DNA from 2 places in the Alteromonas sp. 4NH20-0056 genome. Region 1 is predicted to be linked to the other one. Evidence: predicted binding sites of a transcription regulator. Region 1 holds the regulator's gene; the other holds the start of a gene.
The links. Region 1 encodes FNR, which switches genes on or off when oxygen is low (the NO sensors DNR and NnrR bind a similar motif). Its sites were predicted from a motif close to TTGATCTAGATCAA; they were not measured.
Positions count from the first base shown of each region.

Region 2: a site for FNR is predicted at 1,609-1,622, ahead of AC27EZ_RS14275 (PRC-barrel domain-containing protein). Genes of this name have one in related genera too.

Region 1 is NZ_BAAJLS010000005.1:302,601-307,991, reverse strand. Features, by position in the region: gene ttcA (tRNA 2-thiocytidine(32) synthetase TtcA) at 1-286, opposite strand, end outside; gene uspE (universal stress protein UspE) at 412-1,338, opposite strand; gene fnr (fumarate/nitrate reduction transcriptional regulator Fnr) at 1,440-2,180, opposite strand; gene AC27EZ_RS11785 (sulfite exporter TauE/SafE family protein) at 2,232-2,891, opposite strand; gene ccoS (cbb3-type cytochrome oxidase assembly protein CcoS) at 2,888-3,094, opposite strand; gene AC27EZ_RS11775 (heavy metal translocating P-type ATPase) at 3,099-5,391, opposite strand, start outside.
Region 2 is NZ_BAAJLS010000008.1:152,183-157,573, forward strand. Features, by position in the region: gene AC27EZ_RS14260 (LysR family transcriptional regulator) at 1-532, opposite strand, end outside; gene AC27EZ_RS14265 (hypothetical protein) at 666-833, opposite strand; gene AC27EZ_RS14270 (MaoP family protein) at 1,130-1,486, shown strand; gene AC27EZ_RS14275 (PRC-barrel domain-containing protein) at 1,755-2,489, shown strand; gene AC27EZ_RS14280 (ArsR/SmtB family transcription factor) at 2,727-3,047, opposite strand; gene AC27EZ_RS14285 (rhodanese-like domain-containing protein) at 3,216-3,566, shown strand; gene AC27EZ_RS14290 (LysR family transcriptional regulator) at 3,647-4,582, shown strand; gene AC27EZ_RS14295 (exopolysaccharide biosynthesis protein) at 4,563-5,195, opposite strand.

The sequences.
Region 1 (5,391 bases):
GTTCGGGAAAGCCTGGCTGTTTCTGATCGAGGTTAACCGCAATAATATCAAAATGAATAGGCGCAATTTTCTTTAAATACATAAGGATATCGAGCATGGTGTAGCTGTCTTTTCCCCCTGACAGGCACACCATTACTTTATCGTTATTCTCAATCATTCCAAAATCGCTAACGGCCTTGCCTACATTGCGGCGAAGACGCTTTTGGAGTTTATTGAAACTGTATTTTTGTTTGCTCTTTGCCGAAGGCGTTGTGGCAAGCCCCGCACGTTCTGCGCTTAGATTCATAGTGGTTAAAACTGCTTAATTCAAAACGCCACATTATACAGCAATTATAGCTACAACAAAGCGTGAAGAAATTAACGAGGGGCATAATATGATGTTGTTACAACGGCGCTGTTATTCAACCCATATTACCCCTTCGCGAGAGGGCTAACAAACCCTTCCGGTTTAACGGCGAGTACGTCGCACTGCAGTTTGTCGATAACATGCTCTGCCGTATTGCCAATCAAAGCGGCTGAGAAACCCGTTCTTCCAACCGTACCGATGATCACAAGTTCAGCGTCTTTCTCTTTTGCCAGCTGCGGTATGACTTTTTCTGGCACCCCTTCTTTCACAAAACAACGGGATTCATGAATGCCGTATTTAGTGGCATGTTTTATCATTTCCTCCTGATGATGGTTTTTAACTGCATCGTAGTACTGTTCGGGGTCAAACTCGGGGACTTCTATTGCAATGTTAAGCGGCGTGGACGGAAAGCTATTCACTAAGTTAACGTTACCGCTCAATAATCTCGCGTAATCACCAGCGATGACGGTGATCTTTTCATTTAATTGCGCGTGTTCTTCATCTTCGGTCCCAACATTAATGGCCGCGATTATTTCACCATCCTCCGGCCAATCGTGATCTTTGACAAGTAATACCGGGCACGGGCTTTTTCTTAAGAGGTGCCAATCAGTAGGAGTGAATATAACAGAGACGAGATCGTCATGTTTCTTAGTAGCTTTCACCACTAAATCGATGTTGTTGTCGATAGTGTAATGAATAATGGATTCGTACGAACGGTTACACCATTCAACCACGATATCAACATTAGCGATATTGAGATTCTTAAGGCTATCGGAAAACCATTTGGCGTGATCTGCAGTGACAGCATCGCGCATGGCCTCGCGTTCTTCGGGGCTAAGCATCGTTGTCATGTCATACGACAGGTCGTAAACCACGAGCAAGGCAGTTACTGTTGCCCCGGTTTTTTCTGAAAGTTCTAAAGCACGCTGGAGGGCGGGGTGATCTTCACGTTCTAAGTCGATAACGGCTAGTATGTGCTTGTACTCAATCATAAATTCTCCCACTAGAGCAGTTGGAACATTACTATGATTTAAGTGTAATAGGTATTTCTTAAAATGTTACTTGTTTCAGATCAAGGGACGTTTAATTCTCATTATCCGTTGCACACGATACTTGGGCCGCTCAACACACTTAAGCGGCTATTGATTGAATCGAAGTCGAGAATGCTGATAAGTCTACCATCGACTTTAATTAACCCTTCTTTTTGAAAACGGCTGAGTAAACGGCTAATGGTTTCTATGGTGAGGCCTAGATAGTTACCTATCTCGTTTCTTGTCATAGTGAGGTGAAACTCTCTATGAGAGAAACCGCGTTCTTCAAAACGCTGCGACAAATGATTAATGAAGTAAAGTAAGCGCTCTTCGGCAGTGCGTTTGTTCAACAACATTATCATGTCATGGTCTTGCTTAATTTCAGCACTCATAAAACTCATGATCTGTTGACGTAATTTAGGAAATTGCATCGACATTTCATCAAGTGTCTCATAAGGAAGCTCGCACACCATTGCGGTTTCTAACGCTTGGGTGTAGCTGGGGTGGCGGTTTTCTCTAAGTGCATCAAAACCAATGATGTCACCAGGGAAATGAAAACCAATGACCTGTTCTTCGCCATCTTGATTTGTGACAAAAGATTTAAAGGAGCCCGTTCTAACAGCAAATAATGAAACAAACTTGTCACCAGAATTTATCAGCGCATCGCCTTTATGTAGCGGCTTTTTACGTTCGATAATATCATCGAGAGACTCAATCTCTGTTTTGTTTAACGCAACCGGTAAACATAAATGACTAAAGCTACAATTTTGACAATGTATTGAAAATTGGCTTCCTTGGCTCATAGTTTGCTCCGAATATTACATTCATCTTTTTTTGTGATGTTACTACTTTCGTTAAAAGATTGCTCGATAAATTAATAAAATCGCATACATCAATAACACACACGCAATAAGTTGGCGTGTTACGGCGTGTTTAAACCCACGTACCAGATAATCAACACTATAACTCGCAGCAATCAGTGTTGGTAAGGTTCCAAGCCCAAAAAACAACATAATCAGCGCGCCATCGAGAGGGCCGGATGATGCGAGAGACCATGTAAGTGTTGAATAAACCAACCCACATGGCAGCCAACCCCAGATGAATCCGTAGGGAAGGGCGTGTAGTGGTGTAGCAAAAGGAATAAAGCGTTTAGAATAAGGTTGAATGCGTTTGAATATACCTTGTCCTATCGACTCTAGCGCAGTAAGACCTTTGTACCAATTGCCTAAATACAACGCTAACATAATGAGCATGACGCCACTGAGTACCGAAAGTATGGTTGGTGCGTGGGGAAATGAGCGGGTTAACATACTACCAATTGCGCCGGTTAACGCGCCAGCGATGGTATAACTTATAATTCGGCCCGTATTGTACATAAGCGTAAACGGCAGTGGCGAAGCGTGTGAAGGACTTCCCATACGAAGTGCAACAACAATGCCGCCGCACATCCCGACGCAATGAACACCTCCAGCGAGACCGATAAGGAACGCAGAAAGGAGATTAAAATCTGTCATTGTTGCTCGCTATCTTGTTGAATTTTTTTCCGTTGTTCAGCCAACTTCTTTTCTTCAGGTGGAAGGTCATCGTCAAACAGAATACTGTAGCCTTGTCGGTCTAAGTCTTCAAATTGATTTGATTTTACCGCCCAAAAAAAGATAACAATGGCCAGTGCAACGATGATGATGGCAACCGGAATTAGTACATAAATAATGCTCATGCTGTTATCTCAATAAACGGGTTGAATTAGTCACAACAATTATACTGCTTAGCGACATGCCGACCACCGCCATCCACGGCGACAATAAGCCAGAAACCGCGAACGGAAGAATAATTAGGTTATAGCCAATGGACCACGCAATATTTTGACGTATTTTAACTTTAACACGCTGGGCAACATCCATTAGCAAAGGAACTGACAATAAGCTATCACCCAGCAAAATAACGTCCGCAGCGGTTCTGGCAACATCGGTCGCGTTTCCAACCGCTACGGCAACATCTGCACTGGCCAGTACGGGCGCGTCGTTAATTCCATCGCCCATCATCAGCACGCGTCGTCCATCAGCTTGAAGCTGTTTAACACGTTCGTATTTTCCCGCTGGTGAAAGTCCGCCTTGGGCGATAGACACCGGCAGGTTTGCAGTTAATGCGTCTACGTTACTTTGGGTATCACCACTTAATACGATGAGGTCATTCTTTTTAAGTAAATTGAGCGTGTCAGCTGCGTCTTTTCGCAGTGAGTCGCTAACGAGGAAGGCGGCAATTAATGTATCGCCCGCGCACAAAAATACATTGGCATTAAAAGGGATATGATCGAGGGCGGGGAAGCCGCAGAACGACGCCGTTCCCATAGTAAACTCGGTATTGTTGATGCGCCCAGTAATACCATTACCCGGTGAGACGGCGAATGCCTCTACTGAAAACGCAACTTCACCGTCAAACGCCTTAGCGATAGGGTGCTCAGAGCGAGACTCTAGCGCAGTAGCAAGCTTAATTACTTCGGTTTCATCAACCCCTGTCGCTATCCAGCGTTTGCTTATAGTAAATTTACCTTCGGTTAATGTACCGGTCTTATCTAAGCAAATTGTATTAATGTAGGTAAGCTGCTCTAGCGCATCTGCACGTTTTAACAATACCCCTTGCTTGTTGAGTTTTGCCATTGCACAAGTTAGGGCAGATGGCGTTGCTAAGCCAAGGGCGCAAGGGCAGGTTGCAACAAGCACAGAAATAGTAATCCAAAATGCTTGGTCGCTGCCAACGGCATACCAATAGCCATAGGTGGTAAGTGAAATTAATAATACTGCTGCAACGAAATAACGAGAGAAATTGTCAGCCAGTTGTGCGGCCTTTGGCTTTGATGCCATAGCACTTGCTTGCAGGCGAACAATTTGATTGACCAGCGCATGTTTAAGGGTTTGAGTTACCCGTACGGTCAATACACCGTCTTGGTTGATCGTACCGCCATAGACGTGGCTATCTGTAAATTTATGAATGGGCTCAAATTCGCCAGTCAACATAGACTCGTCAACCGATGCGTTTCCTTCAATCACCGTACCATCAATGGGTATGGTTTCCCCCGCCTTTATTAGCACGATATCGCCAACTGAGAGCTGTTTCGCTAAGCATTGATGGACCTTTCCATCAGCACTAAGCTGTGTTGCCGACACTGGAATGTATTGTGTCATATTTGCAGAAATTTGAGAGGCACGGTGCCGGCTCCTGTGCTCTAGGAAACGACTAAGCAGCAAGAGAAAGATAAACATGCATATCGATTCAAAATACACTTCACCTTGCTCAAGGATCGTAGAACGCAGCCCAGCGAAATATGTACCGAAAATAGCAATGGTAACGGGTACGTCCATATTGACGGTTCGAGCGCTTATCGCTTTTACCGCACCTAAATAAAAGGTGCTGCCGGAATACAACACAACAGGCGTGGTTAGTGTGAGCGCAATCCAATAAAAATATTGCTTGGTTTCATGCTCAATGGCACCGAACCAGTCAAAGTACAAACCGGCCATAAGCATCATGACCTGCATCGTCATCAATCCGGCGAGGCCTAGTTTCTTCAGAAAGGTTTTTTGTTCGCGTTTATAGCTGGCTTCGTGTTCGTCATATTGAAACGGAGACCCGTTATATCCAATACGCTTCAAAGACGCTAAAATCTGACTTAGCTTTATATCGTCGGGGGACCACGTGACAAGTGCTCTACGCTCCTGCACATTAACCGCTACCTGTTTTATACCCACCACTTTACTGAGTTGTTTTTCTATCAACCACCCGCACGCGGCGCACGTAATACCCTCTAACGTTAACTGAATTTGCTTATGTTTCCCCTCATCAAAAACAAACTCTTCCTGTAACGCAGGTTCATCAAAAACGGCTAAGGTATCGAGCTGCGACAGAATAGCATCATCGGATTTTTTTGCAGGCTCGGTACGAAACTGGTAATAATCCTCAAGGCCGTTATCCACGATCGCTTGCGAAACAGCTTGGCAACCGGGACAGCATAGGCTT
Region 2 (5,391 bases), on a different contig from region 1:
CGCTAGGCATTACCTCTTCACTTGCCTCGCCCACTACATAGAGTGCAAGGGGGCTTTCTATTAATACCGAACTAACCACATCTTCAGACTTTAGCGGCTCTGTAGAGAACGCGATATCAAGCACGCGTTCGTGTAGCTGCCGGGATAAACCATCTAATGATAAGGCCTCTGCTTTTACGGACCAATCAGGGAAAGTGCTATGTAAATGGCTTAGCACGTCAGGAAGGATCAATTCACTAGCAAGCTGTGTTGCACCACATACCACGTATTCAGAGGACTGAATTTGCAGTTCCTGCTTTGCATCATTTAAGGTTTCACAAAGCTGTTTCGCGTAAGGGAGCAACTTCTCGCCAGACTGAGTAAGCTGAATACTATTTCGCTGTCGAATAAATAAGGTGGTATGAAAATATTCTTCTAAAAGCTTTATGCGCGCGCTAACAGCAGATTGAGTTAAATAAAGGTTTTCAGCTGCCTTACCGAAATGACGTGTTTTTGCCACTTCGATAAAGGTTGTGAGAAAGCGGATATCCATACGTCTTACTAAACCAAGTATAAGGTGTAAATTTGTATAGATAATACGGTAAAAAAAAGCAAAAGCACAACAACGCCGTTATATTATTAACAGCGTTGATTTCAAATGACATATTAAAGAAAGAAAGCGTGAACTAATGCGCTTCTTGATATAAGCGCTTTTGCTTCTCTTTTCTTTGAATGTCTCTTTTCAATTTTGCCTTAAAACTTTGACTTCGTGTTTTATCTTTTTGATTGTGATGCATTGCTCCATCATCTTCAAAAGACCAGTCGTCGTGTTGGTGGCGGTAATCTTTACTCATTGCTTTGTTACTTTATGTAGGTGAAGTTAAACACAACTAAGTATTGGCATTAACCTTAAAAAATAACAACGAATAATTCTCATCGTAGCGATAGAAAATTTTTCACGCCGTGAAAACTATGATTACTATTCCGCTTCTTACATAAATAAGGCGTAAAAGCACGACCAGCCTGGTCTTGCTGAACACAGTCTTGAGTTATAATTTTTTTTATTGATAAGAAAAAAATATTTTGTTTCACCGACGCCAATAATTAGATTAAAAGTGCGAGGAATCCAAACGCTGAGCTAGGTGAAAACATGAAAACGGAAGCAATTAGACCCTCTTCTAAGCCATTTATAGATAGACAGAAATTCCCTTACGGCTTCAAAAAGTCCGGAGATTTTAGTATTAGTGAGGCAAATATTCTCTCCCAATACGGATATACCTTGTTAGCGCTTGAAAGCGGTGAACTGTCGCCTGAAAACGCCGACGAGCATGATTTTGTTGCGTTTATCAAAGGTCAACAAGAATGCACTACACCTATTGCTCGTGCATGGGCTAAGTATGTAAGGTTGGCAAGAGGTAAAAAGCACTTTTACACGCTACACAGCAGCGCTAGTAATCAATCAGATTATGACGACGACTACTCAGACGATGCGTTTGACGTAGCATAATTACTTCGCAACACCAGCAGCTGCACAACCATACCTTCGTTACTCCCGGGGTGGTTGTGCTTTCCTCGCTAAACCCTTCAGCGTATCGTTGTTATTGCTATTTTTAACCCACCTATTTCGCGTTGATTTATATCTATCTAGATAGCCTTTCACCTTATTCATCTACTTTCAAAATTATATAACTGCACTACACTTAACTAAGAATAAGCATTGCGATTTTAAGCGCTAACGACCTTATCTACATAACACAAGCGAAAGGAGGCCTGTGATGACTATCTCATTCAAGCAAATGCGTCACTTTTCAATCCAAGCCACGGATACGACAGTCGGCGGCATTAAAGATATGTTGTTTGACGATGAAAGCTTCGTCATTCGCTACATTGTTGCCGATACCAATACATGGTTACCGCTGAGCCGAAAAGTAGTGGTATCTCCCGTTTCTGTTACCCACATCGACCCAGATGAAAATGTGATAGCCGTTGACATGACATCCCAGACGTTGAAAAACAGTCCGTCTATTGACGAGCATAAGCCTGTGTCTCGAGACTATGAGGAAACCCTGTTTAAATATTTTGGTTATGGTTATTACTGGGTTGGTCCTGGCGCATGGGGTGACTTTGCACATCCTGGAGACCTTGTTGATCCGCCGACTCAAAGTTCTGATGCTTCACTGGAGGAAACACGCCCCGTCAACCACCTAAGGGCATGCGGTGAAGTAAATGGATATGAGGTCGCGACGACGAGTGGTAATGTAGGTCATATTTGCGATTTTGTATTCGACCTTAAAACGTGGAAAATAACGTTGGTTATTTTAGACACGCATAATTGGCTGCCTGGTGGTAAAAAAATTACTATTTTGCCCTCACACATTTCTAACATAGACTGGGCCGCACACAAAGTAGACATACTGTTGTCAGAAGCTGATCTATTAAATCAACCAGAAATTGATATTGATAAGCTCAACGACACAGAATATGTTGAAAGCATTGTGGCTCGCGCCTAATTCGCAAACAACTTCGCTTATGAACTTAAAATAATTGGTGTTTCGGGGGACGGCTGTTTGAGGGGCAAGGCATGATATTGGCTATTCTAAACTTGTAACACGAGCAGGAGTGTACCACTTACATCGAATGCGCCATGCTACTTTAGCATGCCTCATCTATGAAACACCGCTGCCTGTTCGGTTAACCTTGAGCATAAGTGCAGATGATTGGGGCATCATTTGCACTGCCCTCTTGCTCTAATTTTTAGGTTTACAGAAGAAGTCATACAACAGCGCTATCGTGCGTTGCACGCGTTCATCGGCCAGGCTGTAATAAATGGTTTGCCCATCACGACGTGTTGACACTAAACCTGATTCTCGCAATAACGCTAAGTGTTGAGATATGACAGGTTGTGAAACATTAACAATTTCAAGTAACTGGCTTACACTTTTTTCTTGGTCAAGCAATGAGCACATTACCATAAGCCGCGTTTTATTGGCCAACTGTTTAAGAAACTGTTCAGCTTCTGTCGCATGACTAAGCATGTCTTCATTAAGTAACTCAGAAGATAATTCCATAAAAGCTTGTTATTCCGTTTAGTATTATTGATTAACGATAAAGTAGCGCTATGATATACGAAAGTCTAACAACCCGCTAACTTACCCTACCTAATTAGGTTCATTTGACATATTAGAATAAATAACATTATATATGAAATACCTAATATTTCTATGAAAGGAATAATAATGCTTATAGACATACCAACAAGACTATCAAATATAACGTGTAACATTCGGTGCATACCCGCTGTTGAAGCGGATAATGAGATGCGCGAAAACAACGGCATACTGATCGATGTAAGAGAGCCTGGCGAAGTGCAAGCTAATCCAGTACCAAAAGCGACAAATTTCCCTCGCGGTGTGTTGGAAATGAAGATGCTAGAGAATGTAAAAGATGCAGCAAAACCTATTTACATACACTGTGCATCTGGCGTTCGCGCAAAGCTTTCAGCAGAACAACTCTTAGCAATGGGGTATGAGAATATCACCGTGATTACCTGCTCTGTTCCTGACATAAACAAAGCGGTAAATAACTAACCAACCCAAGCGTAGTTTGTTAATTATTAACGTAACATGTCGATAGGTTCCCCTTCTCCATTCAGTGTTAAGAGAAATATATGCTTAAGTCAACGTTAGAGCAATGGCGCATGTTTAAGGCCGTCGTAGATGCTGGGGGGTTTAATCAGGCCGCTGCGGTTGTCCATAAAAGTCAATCCAGTATTCATCACGCCGTTCAAAAGTTAGAACATGCAATTGGCGTATCGTTATTTGAAAATAGTGGCCGAAAAGTTAAGCTGTCCCCACAAGGTGAATTAATGTACCGGCGTGCTTCGTTTTTACTAACAGAAGCGCAAAAGCTGGAAGCCGTTGCGAGCAGCTTACAATCGGGTACAGAAACCCTTTTAAGAATAGCCGTCGATATAATTTTTCCTTCAGAATTGTTGTACAACGTACTTACTAAAGTATCTGAAGCCTTTCCGTTGTTACGCATTGAAATTGAAGAAACGGTGTTAAACGGCTCAAATTCATTGCTAAGCAATGGTAACGTTGATATCGCAATTTCTCCTTTTATCTACGCCAATGGGTTTAGTGAAGATTTGTGTGAGATTGAATTTGCTGCGGTTGCTCATCCTTCACATCCATTGCACAGCCTTGGTCGCTCACTAACATTAGAAGATTTAAAGTCTCACCGACAGATAGTGGTTAGAGATTCATCGTCAGAACGAAAAGCACAAGCCGGCTGGCTGGGTGCGGAGCAACGATGGACGGTCAGTCATATACGCACTTCGGTTGATATTATTTCTCAAGGCCTAGGGTTTGCTTGGCTGCCCGTTGCGGTTATTAGAAAAGAGCTAGAAGAAGGTTCACTTGTGCCTCTCTCATTAGATAATAATAGTGGAATTCGAAAATCATTGCTTTATCTGTCATTTGCTGACGGAGACAGTTTGGGCCCGGCCGCCCGAACCTTTATTGGCGAACTACGTTTTCAGTCGATGCAACTTCCTGAAGCGAAGGGCTTATTACCACAATGCACTAGCGAAGAATGTCAATAGTCGTTACAACGCTATAAGCTGCTGCCGACACAACGTAAACCCAGAGGTGGCGATTGACAACCCGATTATTGCCACAGCTCCATCGTCTGTGGCCATTCCAACCGCCATTATCAAAACTGCACAAGCAGGAAGTAGTCCTAAAAAAGGAACAAGTTCTAGCGGTATCATGACTATGCCGCATGCAGCGCAATGAGGCCTCTAAAAGCAGAATGGCGCATAAAAACCAACTTGGAACAAGAAAACGGTCAATTCTTGCAGCGTGGGGACGTAGTGTTTTCACAGTGGTTTGTAGGCGTTTCGCACTTAGTTCAACTTTCATGAGACGAGTTGGTATCCACGGATGACGCCTACCGAGTAATATTTGCAAAGCAATAAGTAAAATAGTCACACCTGTAGCGCTTGGAACGCCGGGAATAGCGCCGATAGGGGTGGACGCAATGAACGCAGGCATCGCTAACATAGGGCCGAAGCCCCGTTTTTCGAGTACATACCAGAAATCGCCGAAGCGCCATGTTTCAGCCGATTCTTTAGGCTTTATCTTTCCCAACAGTTCACAAAGTGTCATTGAATTCGTAGCCGCTTCCATTCGTTTCTCCAAGTTTGCTGTCGACATTTCGCACCTTGTATCCCGTGGTGTCGCGACGGTCTTGAGTGATAAAAAATGTGTTATTTAAATCCTTAAAACATAAATCTCATCCCTTGCGGGGTATGTTCTGACTATTGCCGTGTTACAATTTAGAAAACAAGACAGGCCTCGGTTATTTTGAAGGGCCAGAAGCGTGCCATCTAATAGTGGATATACGAAAGCT